2 regions of the Priestia aryabhattai genome follow, and region 1 is predicted to be linked to the other one. Evidence: riboswitches for the same ligand, from Rfam matches in the RefSeq annotation. Region 1 holds a riboswitch; the other holds the start of a gene.
What was found. Region 1 has a riboswitch for preQ1 ahead of M3225_RS24925 (QueT transporter family protein). Riboswitches for the same ligand answer to the same signal wherever they lie in the genome.

Region 1 (8,314 bases):
TTGATAGAGTAAAAGAACAAGAGCTGAGCTTCTTGCAAGCGGTAAAAGAAGGAGCCTTTACTGTTCCAGGTGACGGAGCTATTGAATTTGATGAAGTGTTTACTACGCTGGCCACTTCGGATTATAACGGCTGGTTTGTTGTAGAAGCAGAACAGGATCCAGCGCTCGCTAATCCTTTTGAATATGCGCTAAAAGCGAGAAACTTTATTAAAGAAAAAAGCGGTCTTTAATTTCGAATGTAAAAGGTTTAACGCCTTTTATGTGCTTATAAAGTGAAAGGAGGAGGGGGAATGAAACCAACCATTTATAGTGTGGCTGAAGAAGCAGGAGTATCAATTTCTACCGTATCAAAAGTCATTAATCAAACCGGTCATATTAGTGAAAGAACAAGACAAAAAGTAATTGAGGTTATGGCGCAGTTGAATTACCACCCAAGCGTCGTGGCATCTGCTTTAACAGGAAAGCCCACTAAAACGATTGGGCTTCTCGTACCCGACATCTCCAACCCTTTTTTTGCCGACTTGGCAAGAAGCATAGAAGACCGAAGTCATGAGCGAGGCTTCCACGTTGTAATGTGCAATACCGATAACGAGGCGGAAAAAGAGAAAAAGTATTTATCGCTGTTAATTCGTCAAAGAATTGACGGCTTAATTGTAGCTTCGGCTTTTCGAAATGCTAATCTTTTAAAAAATATGCTTAAGCAAGATATACCGATTAGCGTTATTGCTTCAGAAATTCCTCATATATCCGTTAATACAGTGACAGTGGATAACTACAAAGGAAGCTATTTAGCGACTGATTATTTACTGTCTTTACATCATGAAAAAATTGCAATTATTACAGAAAATGCAAAAAGTAATCATGCCCGTTTAGATGCTTTTCGAGACGCCATGCAAGAAAATGGAATCATCGTATCACCTCAGCACGTTATTACGACCGAGGCAAGTATTCAAAAAGGATATGAAAGTGCTAAGCGAATTTTTTCATTAAAGGAGAAAGTGACGGCTATTTTTGCTTGTAACGATTTACTGGCTATCGGCGTTATGCAAGCGGCAAAGGAATTTAAAATTGATGTGCCGAAGGACTTATCAGTCATTGGATTTGATAATACGGTTCTTTCTACTACCATCACGCCCATGTTGACGACGGTAGCACAACCAACACAGGAAATGGCTGTAAACGTAGTGGATTTGCTGGTTAGAGAAATGGAATATCCAACTATGCATAAAGAACATTTGCTTCTTGAGCCGAAATTGATTGTCCGAAAATCAACGGCTCCGTTACGAAGAGACGCCAGAAACTCCATAAATAATTGGTCACGATAAAGAATATTGCTACTAATAAAAATCATCTTAGTCACATATTCAAAAGAATTTATAGAGCCTATGGAAAAAAACTGAGTGATAAGTAAATTCTGATTGCCCTACTACATAAAGGAGGAAGTTAAGCATGTTAGGTAAATTAGGTGAATTAAATAAAGGATACAACGTACTTACAGAAATGGCCGGTCAGCACAAAGAAATGCTGATGGATATTGGGATTTATAACATGCCCCAAGGAAAAGAGGAAACTTTACTAGACAGCAGCAACGAAACGGCTATTCTTTTACTAGAAGGAAAGGTAAAGCTAGAGTGGGAAGGCCATTCGAAAGAAATTCAGCGTCAGTCCCTTTTTGAAGAGGAGCCTTGGTGTTTGCACGTTTCGAAAAATGTGGATGTTAAAATTACCGCGCTTGCCAATAGTGAAGTACTAGTTCAAAAAACGGATAATGAAAAAGAATTTTCATCAAAATTATATACGCCTGAAGATTGTCAAAATACAGTGGCTGGTGAAGGAGTATGGAAAGGTACTGCTCAGCGTGTAATTCGAACAATTTTTGACTACAATAACGCTCCTTATTCTAACCTTGTTATTGGAGAAGTTATTTCTTATCCAGGAAGATGGTCGAGTTATCCGCCTCATCATCATGACCAGCCTGAAGTATATTACTATCGTTTTGACAAGCCACAAGGGTTTGGCTGCGCAATGGTCGGAGAAGATGCGTACCGTGTAGTTGATAATAGTTTTATTACAATTCCTGGTGAATTGGATCACCCTCAAGCAACGGCTCCCGGCTATGCGATGTACTTCTGCTGGATGATTCGCCATCTTGACAATAATCCGTGGACAGACCGTATCATGGAAGAAGAGCATAAATGGTTATTGAAACCGGATGCGAAAATTTGGCCTGAAAAATAAATAACGACCTTTATATGAAATGGGTTCTAAATATTGAAAAAGCTCCAATAAAAAATAATTATGTGTAAAATAATAGTTTATTTTTGTAAAATATGTTTTTATATGTTAAAATATAGCTTGTATTAATATTCAGGCGATGATATCGCTCTTTTTAGCAGATTCCTTTTTTAGGAGTCTCTTTTTTTGTAAGCAGAAGCAAAAGATACACGCGGTTCTTATGTCAATTAAAAAGAAAAGGAGATAAGCGTAAGCCGCTTATCTCCTTTTCTTTTTAGCATTATCTAACGCTAAGTTCTTTTTAACTACTTTTTCTAGAGCAACTTCTACGTGAACATTTTTTTCATCGATGTCATTCACAAGCACGACGGTTCCTTTTCGTCCTTTAATCTTTAAATCATCACCCGTAGAAGGAATATTTTCCCGCAACTGGCTCAATAGAAGCTTTCTGTTTTCAAAAAAGTGGACAGCCACCATTTTATCTCACCTAATTTCATATGATATATGTGATACAAAGATGTGTATATGAAATCCTTCCTATACATTATGTCGTTACTGCTGACTTTAGAACAGATTGGATAGACAATTGTTGCATCAATATACGAAATAAATAGGATGGCATAGTTATAAATCTTCTATCCTTGGACATGCTTATACTACTAATCTAAAAAGGGATGTGGATGAGAATGAAAATGAAGATGGCTATCGGATTAAGTGTATTTACGGCCGTTACAGGAGCAATTGCTTTGGGGGCGGTTTACTTTTTAGCAGGTATCTTTTCGTTTTTCTTAACGGTTTTTTCATAAAAAAATCCACCATCAGGTGGATTTTTTTATTTAGTAGCGGCTTTTGTTTCATGAGGCGAATTGCCGATAAAGCCAAATTTCCCGCCGACAACTTCTTTTACTTCGTGGATGACAATAAAAGAATTCGGGTCAATTTGCTGGATTTTCTTTTTAATTTTTAATAGCTCGTTCTTTTTAATAACAACGTAAATAATACGTTTATCTTTATTGGCGTAGTAGCCATATCCGTAAAAGATTGTGGCTGCATTTCCAAATTCACTGGTGATAACTTGCGCTATGTCTTTATATTGATCAGACATAATGGTCATTGCTTTTTTGTTGTGGAAACCTTCGATAACAATATCGACGATTTTGGCACAAAGATAGACGAATATAAAGGTATAGAGGGTGTTGTTGACGCCAATGGCAAAAACTGATGCTAAAATAATAACGCTGTCCATGTAGAACATGCTTTTAGAGATATTATAGCCTTTTGTGTAGTTTAATAAATAAGCTAAAAGAGTTGTTCCACCGGTAGACCCATCCGCGATAAAAATGAGAGCCAGTCCGGTTCCCATTAGTAAGGCGCCGAATACAATTCCTAAAATCATGTCGTGAACGTGAAAGGGAATATAACTGACCAGACCGAGGAAAACGGACGTCATGACAGCTCCTAGAATAGTATAAAGAATCGTTTTTTTTGTTAGGAATTTATAGGCTAAGGCAATAAATATAAGGTTCACAAGGAAAGTGCTGATACTTGTAGGGATATGAAATAAATAATATAAAACAAGAGCAATACCAACCGTACTTCCGTCACCTAATTTATTTGGAATGACAAAAAAATCAATCGATGCAGCAACTAAAAGCGCTCCGGCAATAATTAAAATGATGTCTTTATAGATTGTTTTCAATATGCAAACCTCCTTGATAATTAGGATATTTTCATGTGGAATCTTGTTTTTACTAGTGTTTCACAAATGATAAAATAAAAAACGTCTTAGAAATTGTCTAGTTATATAACTGATCAACTTCTAAGACGAAGAATTACGATACGTGTATAGGTCTTAATCCTGCTTTTCTATGCTTCGATGTCACCGATTATATAAACCTCTGAACGCTATGTCAACGCTATGAGAGATGTTCAACTTTTCAAAAAATAGAAGGCGGTTTCCTACATAAAAAAAGAATCCTTTGCGCCGTCGCAAAGGATTTTCAAATTTATTGGAATAGGGGGAATACGTTATTAGGATTGTCATTTTCATAAATTAATATACCTCTATTTTTTTAAAAATTTATTTGTTAATGACGATTGAAAGTTTGTAATTCACATGCTGATTTAGCTCTGTCAAAAAATCATTTAATTCTTCATTTGAATGAAATTTGCATTCTAGTAAGTAGCAACCATCGCCGCTGATTTTAAAGTTGTTCATGACGTACTCCTGCTGACTTTCTAAAAATGAGAGATAGGGATGATGATGAATGCTCTGCGTATAGATATTTAAAAACGTATGAACGGTGTAGCCAAGTTTTCGTTCATCGATGTTAATTGTATAGCCTTTGATAATGCCTTCATCTTCTAACTTTAATACTCTAGCAGAAGCGGCTTGTCCGGTTAGATGCACTTTTTCTCCTAATTCTTTCATCTTTATACGCCCATTTTTTGACAGCTCTTCTAGTATGTGCTTATCTGTATTATCTAACATCGCTACAAATCCTTTCGTATTTCAAATCAAAAGGGTTCACTACTTGATTTCACCTATGTATACTGATACGTCTTCTATTTTATACTAAAGAAAAGTAAGAAAAAAGAGCAGTCAATATGCAAGATATAGAAAGCGGCAGTAGTTTGTAAACAGCTAGATTGACGAAAGCTTAAGCTTGCTGTATGATTCTTTGAGTGTTTACGTGGTTCGTAACCATCCCACGTTAAAAAACTAAGGAGAGAATAGTAAGATGAATATAAGAACACTTTGCGTCAACGGTCTTTTAGCTGCTATGTATATTGCTGTTAGCATGCTAATTCAGCCGTTTGGCTTCACCAATATCCAATTTCGTATATCGGAAATGTTCAATCATTTAATTGTGTTTAATAAAAAGTACATGTACGGCATTGTACTAGGAGTATTTCTGACGAATTTGTTTTTTTCACCAATGGTCGCTTATGACCTGGTATTTGGGGTAGGACAATCTGTGCTATCATTACTCATTACAATTTTTTCTATGCGCTACATTAAAAATATGTGGGCTCGTATGCTTGTTAATACACTTGTGTTTACGTTTACGATGTTTATTATTGCGTTTGAGCTGCACCTGGCATTTGATTTACCATTTTTCTTTACATGGTTAACAACAGCCGTTGGTGAGTTCGTCGTTATGCTTGTTGGAGCGCCAATTATGGTGGCAATTAATAAACGTGTACAATTTAATAAGCTAGTTGGTTAAAAAAGATGTGGCTGTGATAAATCTCACAGCCACATCTTTTTTTCTTTGTTATTCTATAGATGTAGTGATAAACCCCTTATTGAAGAGCTTTTCACGCATGGACAAATTACCCATATCTAGCATGTAGAAAGAGCAGGTCGCATTTGTGTTCTGCTCTTTTTACGTAAGGCAATAGTAAGTATCCGATTAGACTATTTTGAAAGAGGGAGTAACAAATCTCACAGCGCACCCTTTTTTCTTTTGTTACGATATACATACAGTTGGCAAACTCCTTATCGAAAAGTTTTTCGCACAACACCACATTACCTATGCGTAGCAACTAAAAAAGCAGACCTATGACGGTTTGCTTTTTTAGTTGTCTTTTTACCATTAAATAACTTTTTAAGTTATTTAATGGTAAAATAATCTTTGTTACTAGAGAGGGGATTATTTTTTGAATAGCAAGTTAGGAATTCTTATTTTATTAACGTTAGCAATCTTATTTTCCGGATGTTCAAAAAAAGAAGGCAATAAGTTAAATATTAAGCCAAAACAAAAGGTGAAGTTAACTGCATTTCTTCCTTATAAAGGCATTAATAAAGAAGCTTTAGCTATTAATGAGCCTGATGTAAAGTGCATAGGGTATTGGAATGAGCTTGATGAATACCATCAATTTTCTTTTGGAGGATCCTTGAAGCAAGAATAACATATGGGTATTTGTTAAGTAGTGGAACTTAAAAGGCGTGAAATCGTATATAAATCAAGGGGGGATTTCATTGAAGAGATATGGAATATTCATCATTAGCTTCATCGTTTTGTTAGGTAGCTTTCAACTACTGTCAGGCATGATTCTTACGCTCTTATATGTTCCAGAAAGCTCGGGTATGTGGAGTTCAATTGAAGGTTTATCAAGTAAAGGAACGTTCGGCAGTTATTCTGCTAGCTTTGCTTTTGTGGTTCCGGCTGTAGCAGCTACAGCCGCATTTTTTATCTCTAAAAAATGGGTTAGGAAAAGTGCATGAGGGATTGATAAAGGCGGTGAATGAACAGTGAGTGTAGACACGGATAAATTAGTTATCTTCTTTATTTTATGGGGAACACCCCCTGTTTTTAGTATAGTAGAGTACTTTAAACTGAGTAAAACTGAAAAAAAGAAGCTATACGAGACTTAACATCTTTAAAATCTATTGTAACAATAGGATTTATATTGTCCGAAGGAATTATGGCGAGTTTAGGCAGAGTGTTATCTCTATTTTCTCTGCACGTTATAGGTGTTTTTCTTTTAGCCATTGGGGGAATCGTAGGCGCTATTGAAACATGGAGGGTAAAAAGAAAGAATAGTATTGTTATCTTTTTATTAGTAGTGTTTATGATTACCCTTACATTTGTAACATAAATTCTGAATGTAATAAGAGCTGCTCAAATCATGAGCAGCTCTTGTTAGTTTCTTACTTATTGCGTGTCAAGCTGCTGATCTTTTTTCTTTAACGTAAGAGCGATCAGGAACGAAACGACGGCGAAAGCAATGGCTACATAATAGACAGTATGAACCCCGCTTGTCATACTTTTTATTTGTAACAGCATTTTATTTGTTTCATTTGATTGTTGAATAAAGTGCTGAGAAGCCATGGTCATAATACTTGTATACAAAGCGGGTCCAATAGCACCTGAAACTTGGTTAATGGTATTTGAAATGGCTGAACCGTGAGCGTGAAGCGGTTTAGGTACTTGATTTAAAGCAAGCGTCATCACGGGTCCTATGCTTAAACCTACGCCAATTGTAAAGGCAGCGTATAAAATGGCCGCGGTCGTTGTGGTTGTTTCGCTTGAAATGGTAGTGAACAAACTTAAGATAACCGTTAAAAGGACTAAGCCTGTTAAAAGCAGCGGTTTAAATCCAATTTTATCAAACAAACGCCCTCCGACCATAGCTGTTAGAGCCAGCGTTACTCCTCCCGGAAGCATAAGAAAACCTGTTTGCAAAGGAGACAGTCTAACAGCGGTTTGAAAATAAAGCGGTAAAAGTAACATCATCGAAAACTGAATTATCATAATGAGAAACATTAAGAAAATAGATCTTGAAAACACAGATGATGTAAAAGGCTTCATATTAATCATTGGAGAATTCAGCTTGCTTTGCTGTCTGATAAATAAAGCAAGAGCTACGACGCCAATGATGAGGGTAAGCCATACAATAGGGTTACCCCATCCTGTCTCTTCACCAGCTGCGCTAAATCCATAAACAACTCCTCCAAACCCAATTGTAGAAAGAATAACAGACGGAATGTGGATCGTTGGTCTAGATGTTTCAGAAACGTTACTGAGTTTGAAAAGAGCAAATAGGAAAATAAGCGCCGCGGCAATTAAAAGACCTAGAAATATAATTCGCCATGAATAATATTGAATAATTAATCCTGAAAGGACCGGTCCAATTGCGGGTGCAAATAAAATGGCTACACTAAAAATACCCATTACAGTGCCGCGTTTGCTAACCGGCACGAGTGTTAGCATTGTGCTCATCACAAGAGGTAAAATAATGCCTGTTCCTAATGCTTGAATCATGCGCCCCACAAAAAGTAGAGAAAACCATGGAGTGATAAAGCCAATGAAGGAACCAATTAAGTATAAGCTCATAGCTGTCACAAACAGCTGTCTTAATGTAAAACGTTGAATTAAAAAAGCAGACACTGGGATGGATATGCCGATCACAAGCATATATCCGGTAGTTAACCACTGAGCTGAGCTCGTCCTAATGTGAAAATCTGAAATGATACTTGGCAAGGCGACGTTCATTACAGTTTCACTAATTAAGCATAAAAAATTTCCTAGAATCAAAATAAAAAGGATAAGCTTACTTTGTGTACTCATTT
Region 2 (8,314 bases), on a different contig from region 1:
ACTTGTACATCAAATGCTTCTAGTTCAGAAGCAACAGCCTTTAAATCCGCTTCTGTACGAGCGATTAAACCGATATTTACGCCTTCTTTTGCTAATTCAATCGCAGTTGAACGACCGATGCCTTTTCCTGCTCCTGTGATAAGAGCTACTTTGCCTTTAAGTGATTGTGCCATGTATAGACTCCTTTCAATGTTCCACATAAACATCCTTCATATTAACGAAGAATTATTCATTACTATCCTATAGAAATGCACAAATGATGTCAAAAATAAAGATTATTAAAATCGCTTTAAGTATAAATTTCCTTTTCATACAAAAACTATAGAGAATAAAAAGAAGAAATTCCGTTTCTTTTCGTTCAATGTAGTGGAGGATGAACAATGCGTATAAAAAAACTATCTGAGTTAACGAATAAATCCAAACAGCGGAAAGAAAAAGCTGATGAATCTAAGGGCTCTAAGGAAACTAGTGCTTCTTCTACTCAGGAAGAGCAGAAATTATCGGAGAGGGTGGGAGATAATTTATCCCGCATGAAAAAAGCACTGGAACAGAGCACGGACTTAGTTGTAAGAGAGTTTAGAATTTCGATTGAAGAAAAATTCACTTTAGGTGTTGCTTACATCGACAGGTTAGTAAATAAAGATGAAGTTGAACACTATGCGCTGGACTCCATTATGCACTATCACGATGAACATTTAACACATTATGACGGCATTGCGGATGAACAAGTCATTCAAGAGGTAAAGGAGCGTCTTTCTAAAATTGATATAGACGGTACACCTTTTGTATTAATGGTTCCTGCACTATTTATTCAATTTTTTCAAGCTGCTGAAGATTATTACCAGCGCGCAGATATTAGTACATTGATTCGCTTAATGCGCTATATGGCATTTTTCTTAGCCCTTTTAACACCTTCTGCTTATATTGCTTTAACTACTTTTCATCAAGAGATGCTTCCTTTTGCTTTGTTAATTAGTATTGCAGCTCAAAGAGAAGGCGTCCCTTTTCCTGCTATTATTGAAGCGTTTATTATGGAAATCACGTTTGAAATTTTGCGAGAAGCGGGAGTTCGATTGCCTCGAGCAGTAGGTTCAGCTATTTCGATTGTTGGAGCACTCGTTTTAGGAGAAGCCGCCGTACAAGCGGGATTAGTCTCGCCTGCAATGGTTATCGTTGTATCCATCACCGCTATTAGTAACTTTGTGTCACCTGTGTATGATATGGCTATTGCAGTAAGGATGCTGCGCTTTACTTTAATGGTTTTAGCAGCTACTTTTGGCTTGTTCGGTATTATCCTGGGGTTAATTTTAATGATTTTACATTTATGCAGCTTAAGGTCATTTGGAGTCCCGTATATGACACCTATGGCTCCATTTGTAAAGCGTGATCAAAAGGATGTGATTAGACGTTCGATCAAAAAAATGAAAACAAGGCCAAAGCTTATTAACGAGAAGAATATTTCACGTCAAAAGACGCAAAAAAACTAAACTGTGGAAAGGTGGCCGTTTACTATGAAAGCATTTCTAATGCTATGTATCTGTTTATTACTATTAAGCGGCTGCTGGAGCAGTCGAGAGTTGAATGAGCTAGCCATTACGGTTGCTGTCGGAATTGATAAAGCAGAAGATGGCATTATTGTTACAGTTCAGTTGATTAACCCAGGTGATATTCAGGCAAAAACTCCTACAAACGGGCCTACTGTGACCACCTTTTCTATTAAGGCTTCTTCTGTAATGGAAGGGTTAAGAAAAATAACGACAAAATCCCCTCGGAAAATTTATCTTTCTCATTTGCGAATGCTAGTCATTAGCGAAAGCATGGCAGAAGACGGTATCGCTGAAGTGCTTGATTTCTTTGCCCGGGATCATGAAGTACGTACCGATTATTTTGTTGTTGTTGCTAAAAATACGAAAGCATCGAACGTGCTGAACGTATTAACAACAATCGGAAAAATACCGGCTAACCATATGTTTGCTTCATTAGACGTGTCACAGCGTATTTGGGCACCTACTAGAGGAGTGAAGTTAAATGAACTGATCAGTAACTTAACCAGTGAAGGGAAGCAGGCGGTGTTGTCAGGGGTATTGTTAAAAGGTAACGTGAAAAATGCAGGAGATATGTCCAGCATTTCTCGCACCAATCTTTCTACTCTGCTCAATTTCAAAGGATTAGGTGTCTTTCAAAATGATAAACTTATCGGCTGGTTTAATGAAGACGAAAGTAAAGGATACAATTATATTACAGGAAATGTAAAAAGTACATTGATTGTTATTCCATGTGAAAAGAAAGAAAAATAGCATGATATCATCGGAGTAGAAATGCTTCGAACGAATGTGAAGGTGACAGCTTCTATGAAAAATCATAAACCTCATATTCACGTTGATTTAAAAGGTGAAGCGAACGTAGCGGATGTAGAGTGTCAAGTGAATTTACAGGACCCAGCTGTAATTAATATGCTGGAACGAAAAACAGCAGCGGACGTAAAAGAAAAAATGAATGATGCGGTGGAAAAAGCTCAAAAAACTTATAAAAGCGATATCTTTGGTTTTGGAGAAGCGTTTTACAGACAAGATGTAAAGAGAGGGTACAAAATGAAAAGAGACTGGAACAGAATTTACGCGTCCGCAATTTTTTAAGTTTTCCTTTAGGTCTAATTATTACAGGCGTGGCGTATTACATTATTCCGAATACAGCATACCTCAATTATTTTGAAAAATATTATTGGCCGTTTTATTTATTTGTACTAAGTGTCTGTTTTCCATCATTATTTATTGCTCTTTCTTATATAAAGAAAAATAAGACAGCCAAAGGCGATAGAAGCCAACAAACATAGCATTATTTATACGCATGTGGTATAGTATACGATGACAATTCAAGAAGAAACGCCGTACACGTTTGTATATGTACGGGAGAGGTTCGAAAACTCCCTCTATAAAAAACTAAGATCATCGTTGATGACAAAAGACACGGTTTTAGCGTGTCTTCTTTCACGTGCTTTTCTACCAACACGTCTCTTTGACGTGTATGCTGGCGAGGGCGTGTATCTTAGTTGCTTTTTAGGGAGATTGCTGGAAAAGAGCAGTCTCTTTTTTGTGTTATAAAATTAGTCACAAAGGGAACGAACGGTTCAATAAAGTTTCTTCTTCTTTTGATTTCAATCAAAAAGGAGACGAACAATGATGATTAAAAATGAAAAAGCTATTGTTGTATTTAGTGGAGGTCAAGATAGTACAACATGTCTATTTTGGGCTTTGAAAAACTTTAAAGAAGTAGAAACGGTTACATTTCAATATGGTCAGCGTCATAGTCAAGAAATAGAGGTAGCAAAAGCTATTGCAGCTGATTTAGGTGTGAAGCACACCGTACTAGATATGTCACTTTTAAATCAATTAGCACCAAATGCATTAACGCGAGATGATATTGATATCGAGCAAAAAGAAGGAGAATTGCCTACCACGTTTGTGGATGGCCGCAATCTGTTATTTTTATCATTTGCAGCCGTACTGGCTAAGAACAGCGGAGGCCGTCATATCGTAACAGGCGTTTGTGAAACCGATTTTTCGGGATATCCAGACTGTCGAGATGTATTTGTGAAATCGTTAAACGTCACGCTTAATTTATCAATGGACTTTGAGTTTGTTATTCATACACCGCTCATGTGGATTGATAAAGCAGAAACGTGGGCTTTAGCTGATGAGTTAGGGGCGCTTGAGTATGTGCGTGAAAAAACATTAACGTGCTACAACGGTATTGTTGCTGATGGATGCGGTGAATGTCCCGCATGTCAATTGCGAAAACGTGGGTTAGATCAATACCTGCAAATAAAAGAAGGAGGAGAGAAATAATGCTGCAACAAATGTATCCTCAAGTATTTCATGACTATGAATATGAACTGAACAAAGATATGCAGTTTGCTGCGGCACATTTTGTTCCTCACACAGAAGCAGGAAAATGCCGTCAAGTCCATGGACATACGTATTTTGTTAACCTAACTGTTGCCGGAGATACATTAGACGAAGCAGGCTTTTTAGTAAACTTTGCGCTATTGAAAAAAATTGTTTCTGGTCAATTTGATCATACATTATTGAACGATCATTCTATCTTTAACGAAGAAAATCCAAATGATTTTCCTACAACTGAAGTTGTTGCTCGTAAAATTTATGAGTTGGTTCAAGAATATCTAGACACACTACCAAATAAGCCTTCTTGCGTACAAGTATTCGTGCGGGAAACGCCGACAAGTTACGTAGTTTACCGCCCAAAGAAGGTGAAAAAACGTGGCTAATACAATTCCAGTACTTGAAATATTCGGACCAACGATTCAAGGGGAAGGAATGGTTGTAGGACGTAAGACGATGTTTGTTCGTACCGCAGGCTGTGATTATTCGTGCAGCTGGTGTGATTCAGCTTTTACATGGGATGGATCGGCTAAAAATGATATTCGTCAACTAACAGCAGAACAAATTTGGACTGAGCTGAAAGAAATCGGTGGAGAGTGCTTTGATCACGTCACCATTTCTGGAGGAAACCCTGCGCTTATCAAGGCAATTGGTTCACTTATAGAGCTTTTGCACAGCCATGGGGTAAAAGCAGCTCTTGAAACACAGGGAAGCCGTTATCAGGATTGGTTTCTAAAGATCGATGATTTAACGATTTCTCCTAAGCCTCCAAGTTCATTAATGAAAACAAATTTCTCCGTATTAGACGATATTATAGAGACATTAATAAAGGAAAAACGCATGGAGCACATAAGCATAAAAGTCGTTGTATTTAATGATGAGGACTTTGAGTATGCAGCGTCCGTTCATGAACGTTATCCTGAGGTTCCGTTTTTTGTTCAAGTAGGCAACGAGGACTTAACGACAATCGATAATGCGTCGTTAACACAAGAATTGCTTAAAAAGTATGAGTGGTTAATCGATAAGGTCGTGGCAGCTAAAAACATGAATAATGTAAGAGTTCTGCCGCAGGTTCACGCCCTTGTTTGGGGAAATAAACGAGGTGTGTAAGCGCATAGCAAAAAATTTACAAAGAAAAATAAAAACAGATATATACAAAATAAAAAAACGCTGTTAGAATGACAATCGTAGAAAGAGAGGAAATGCAAATGAGCGGTCGAAAAGATGAAGAATTAGAAGGTGTATCACTCCTTGGAAATCAAGGAACAAACTATTTGTTTGAATATTCACCAGAGATTCTAGAAGCATTTGATAACAAACATCCAAATCGTGATTATTTTGTGAAATTCAACTGTCCAGAATTTACGAGCTTATGTCCAAAAACAGGTCAGCCGGATTTCGCAACCATTTATATTAGTTACATTCCAGATGAAAAAATGGTGGAAAGCAAGTCGTTAAAGCTTTATTTGTTCAGCTTCCGTAACCATGGAGATTTCCATGAAGACTGTATGAACATTATTATGAATGACTTAATTAAACTGATGAATCCAAGATATATTGAAGTATGGGGGAAATTCACACCACGCGGCGGCATTTCAATTGATCCATATACAAACTATGGCCGTCCCGGTACGAAATATGAAGAAATGGCTAATTATCGCCTAATGAATCATGATTTATACCCAGAAACAATTGATAATCGTTAATTCGAACAAACAGGTTGTGTATGCAACCTGTTTTCCATTGCAAAAACAACAGGTGAGAAGGTGAAAGAATGTCACAGAGATCAGCATTAGTATTAGGTGCAAGCGGACTTGTTGGTCAAGAACTTTTAAAAATGTTATTAAGCAACAGCTTATATAACCATGTGACAGTGTTTGTTCGAAAAAAGTTACCAATCGAACACACAAAGCTACGTCAGCTCGAAATAGATTTTTTAGAGCTTGATAAGCATGAAGAATGCTTTGCAGTTGATGATGTATATTGCTGTTTAGGCACGACAATGAAAAAAGCAAAAACAAAAGCGAGATTCATTAAAGTGGACTACGAATTTCCTTTAAAAGCGGCTAAATGTGCAGAAAAATATCGCTGCAAAAACTTTTTAACGATTACAGCAATTGGTGCTGATCTTCGTTCGCCATTCTTTTACAGTAAAGTAAAGGGGCAAGTAGAAGAAGATATCGCAAGCTTGTATATCCGTTCTACTCACTTTTTCCGCCCATCGTTATTATTAGGCAAGCGCCAAGAGTTTCGCCTATTTGAAAAGATTGGGGGATACACGTTAAAGTCGTGTTCATTTTGCCTTGTAGGAAAGTGGAGAAAGTATCGTCCAATTAAAGCGTATAACGTAGCCAAATCGATGATGAAAGCTGCACTTGAAGATAAATGTGGTGTTCATGTACATGAAAGCCAAGACATCTATACAGGTGAATGCTATTATTCGTTTACCAACGGCAAGCGCGTGTTATCAAAATAAAGAAAAGCCTCTTCATAAGAAGGGGCTTTTTTCTATCTTCCGTCAGCATCCGCATCACCATCACCATCGTGATCAGAAGCTGATTCACTCCAACTTGTGTAGGAGTTAGAATCTTCTTCTGCATAATTCATGGGCTCAACAGATGTTTTTTTATTTGAAGTCTGCTTTCGTTTACAAACGAACTGCACGATGAAAAAAAGAATGACAATAAGAGCAACTATAAACAATATAGTATCAAACATGCTAGTAATTCCTTTCGGTAAGAAGATAGAAGATAATAGTAGCTTTTTTATTGTCACACGAAAATAAGTCCCTTTCAAGAAAAAAGGGGCCTGTTTTTGTTTCTTTAAGGAAACTTTTTTTATCTTAGCCATATATTATTGTATGAAGAAACATTTTAGAAAAGAGGGAGTACAGTGAAAAAAAGTTCGAAGGATGTTAAGGTTCAACAGTATATTTACCTCATGTATAAGCTGGGGATTATTACAGAAGAACAGAAGAATCAATTTTTCCAAAATCAATAAAAAAGCAACCGCTTTTGCTTTCCGGTTGCTTTTTTCTCTTTACATAGCTGGATTAATAATGGTGTAATTTTTGTGGTTGACAACAGTTCGCTGTTCTAAATCTAAATCGCGGTAGTTTGTCATGTAAGTCAAATCAACAATCACGGAGTTTTCGTTTACTTTTTCTACAATGCCCTGTAATCCATTTTTAAATTCTATCAAGTTTCCTACCTCTGCTATTTTCATGATTCATCGCTCCTTTGTTTTAAATTAGTTCATTATGAATTTTTACAATAATTTTAATTTTTAAAATAGTAAAACTAGTTAGCGTTTTCTTTTTTACAATTTTGCCTTAAAACTGGGAATTAGTAAAGGGTTTTTTGAAAAAATATAAAATAAAATTGAAAAAATAAGTGAAATGTGCTGAGAAATAAAAGGAATTGGTAGCTTTAACGAAAGAGAGAAGCAGGACAGTTCCATCTTTGTTCATCTTTCGTTATAATAAACGGGGTATAATCTTGTCATAAATTATAAGAATTAGAAGGTGTAGAAATTGAAAGATACTGGACTCGTGCTCGAAGGAGGCGGTATGAGAGGCCTTTATACAACTGGAGTTTTAGATTACTTTATGGAAAGAAATCTGTACCTTCCGTATGTAATTGGCGTTTCAGCCGGCGCTTGTCATGCCACTTCCTATTTATCTAGACAAATAGGAAGAAGTCGCAAAGCTAATTTAGATTTTTTAGAGGATCCTCGCTACTTGTCGTGGAAAAATTATTTTAAAACAAAAGAGATATTTGGAATGGATTTCGTTTTTGATGAAATTCCTAATCAGCTTCTTCCATTTGACTTTGAGGCATTTGCCGAGCGTACAGAGAAGCTTGTAGTAGGGGCAACGGACTGCGTGACGGGAGAACCCGTTTATTTTGATAAGTATGACCGAGACATTTTGACAGCGGTTCGCGCTTCTAGTTCCCTTCCATTTTTAGCACCTGTCGTTACATATAAAGGAAAAGAGTTGTTAGACGGAGGAATCAGTGATCCGATTCCAATCAAAAAAGCAGTGCAGGATGGATATAGAAAAAATATTGTGGTGCTAACGCGAAACGAAGGATATCGAAAAAAGAAATCAAATATGCTTTGGTTATTGAAGCGCAAATATCGTCATTATGACGGGTTGACTCGTGCGCTTGAAAACCGCTATAAATTGTATAATGAAACATTGTCATATATTGAAGAACAAGAAAGACAAGGGAATATCTTTGTGATTCGTCCGCAAACCCCTCTTGTAGTAGGGCGAATTGAGAAGAATCGTGAGCGTCTCGACGCTCTTTATAACCAAGGATATAAAGAAGCTGAAGCTCAATTTGCATCTCTGCAAAATTGGCTGAACAGTTAAAAGCGAGGTGAAACTGAATGGATGAACAAACAGCAAT

Region 2: linked by a shared signal. The riboswitch ahead of queC (7-cyano-7-deazaguanine synthase QueC) and the one ahead of M3225_RS24925 (QueT transporter family protein) in region 1 are both predicted to bind preQ1.

What each region holds. Positions count from the first base shown of each region.
Region 1 is NZ_JAMBOQ010000008.1:105,958-114,271, reverse strand. It holds gene iolE (myo-inosose-2 dehydratase) at 1-230, shown strand, start outside; gene M3225_RS24950 (LacI family DNA-binding transcriptional regulator) at 291-1,325, shown strand; gene M3225_RS24945 (5-deoxy-glucuronate isomerase) at 1,450-2,238, shown strand; gene M3225_RS24940 (hypothetical protein) at 2,494-2,712, opposite strand; gene M3225_RS24935 (YitT family protein) at 3,068-3,934, opposite strand; gene M3225_RS24930 (Lrp/AsnC family transcriptional regulator) at 4,316-4,726, opposite strand; PreQ1 riboswitch class I at 4,923-4,967, shown strand; gene M3225_RS24925 (QueT transporter family protein) at 4,977-5,465, shown strand; gene M3225_RS24920 (hypothetical protein) at 5,899-6,150, shown strand; gene M3225_RS24915 (hypothetical protein) at 6,221-6,466, shown strand; gene M3225_RS24910 (hypothetical protein) at 6,652-6,840, shown strand; gene M3225_RS24905 (DHA2 family efflux MFS transporter permease subunit) at 6,897-8,314, opposite strand, start outside.
Region 2 is NZ_JAMBOQ010000003.1:521,957-530,270, forward strand. It holds gene M3225_RS15725 (3-ketoacyl-ACP reductase) at 1-173, opposite strand, end outside; gene M3225_RS15730 (spore germination protein) at 381-1,487, shown strand; partial or broken gene M3225_RS15735 (Ger(x)C family spore germination protein) at 1,512-2,636, shown strand; PreQ1 riboswitch class I at 2,906-2,949, shown strand; gene queC (7-cyano-7-deazaguanine synthase QueC) at 3,180-3,845, shown strand; gene queD (6-carboxytetrahydropterin synthase QueD) at 3,845-4,285, shown strand; gene queE (7-carboxy-7-deazaguanine synthase QueE) at 4,278-5,009, shown strand; gene queF (preQ(1) synthase) at 5,108-5,605, shown strand; gene M3225_RS15760 (oxidoreductase) at 5,674-6,375, shown strand; gene M3225_RS15765 (hypothetical protein) at 6,408-6,617, opposite strand; gene M3225_RS15770 (YkvS family protein) at 6,939-7,124, opposite strand; gene M3225_RS15775 (patatin-like phospholipase family protein) at 7,432-8,277, shown strand; gene M3225_RS15780 (hypothetical protein) at 8,295-8,314, shown strand, end outside.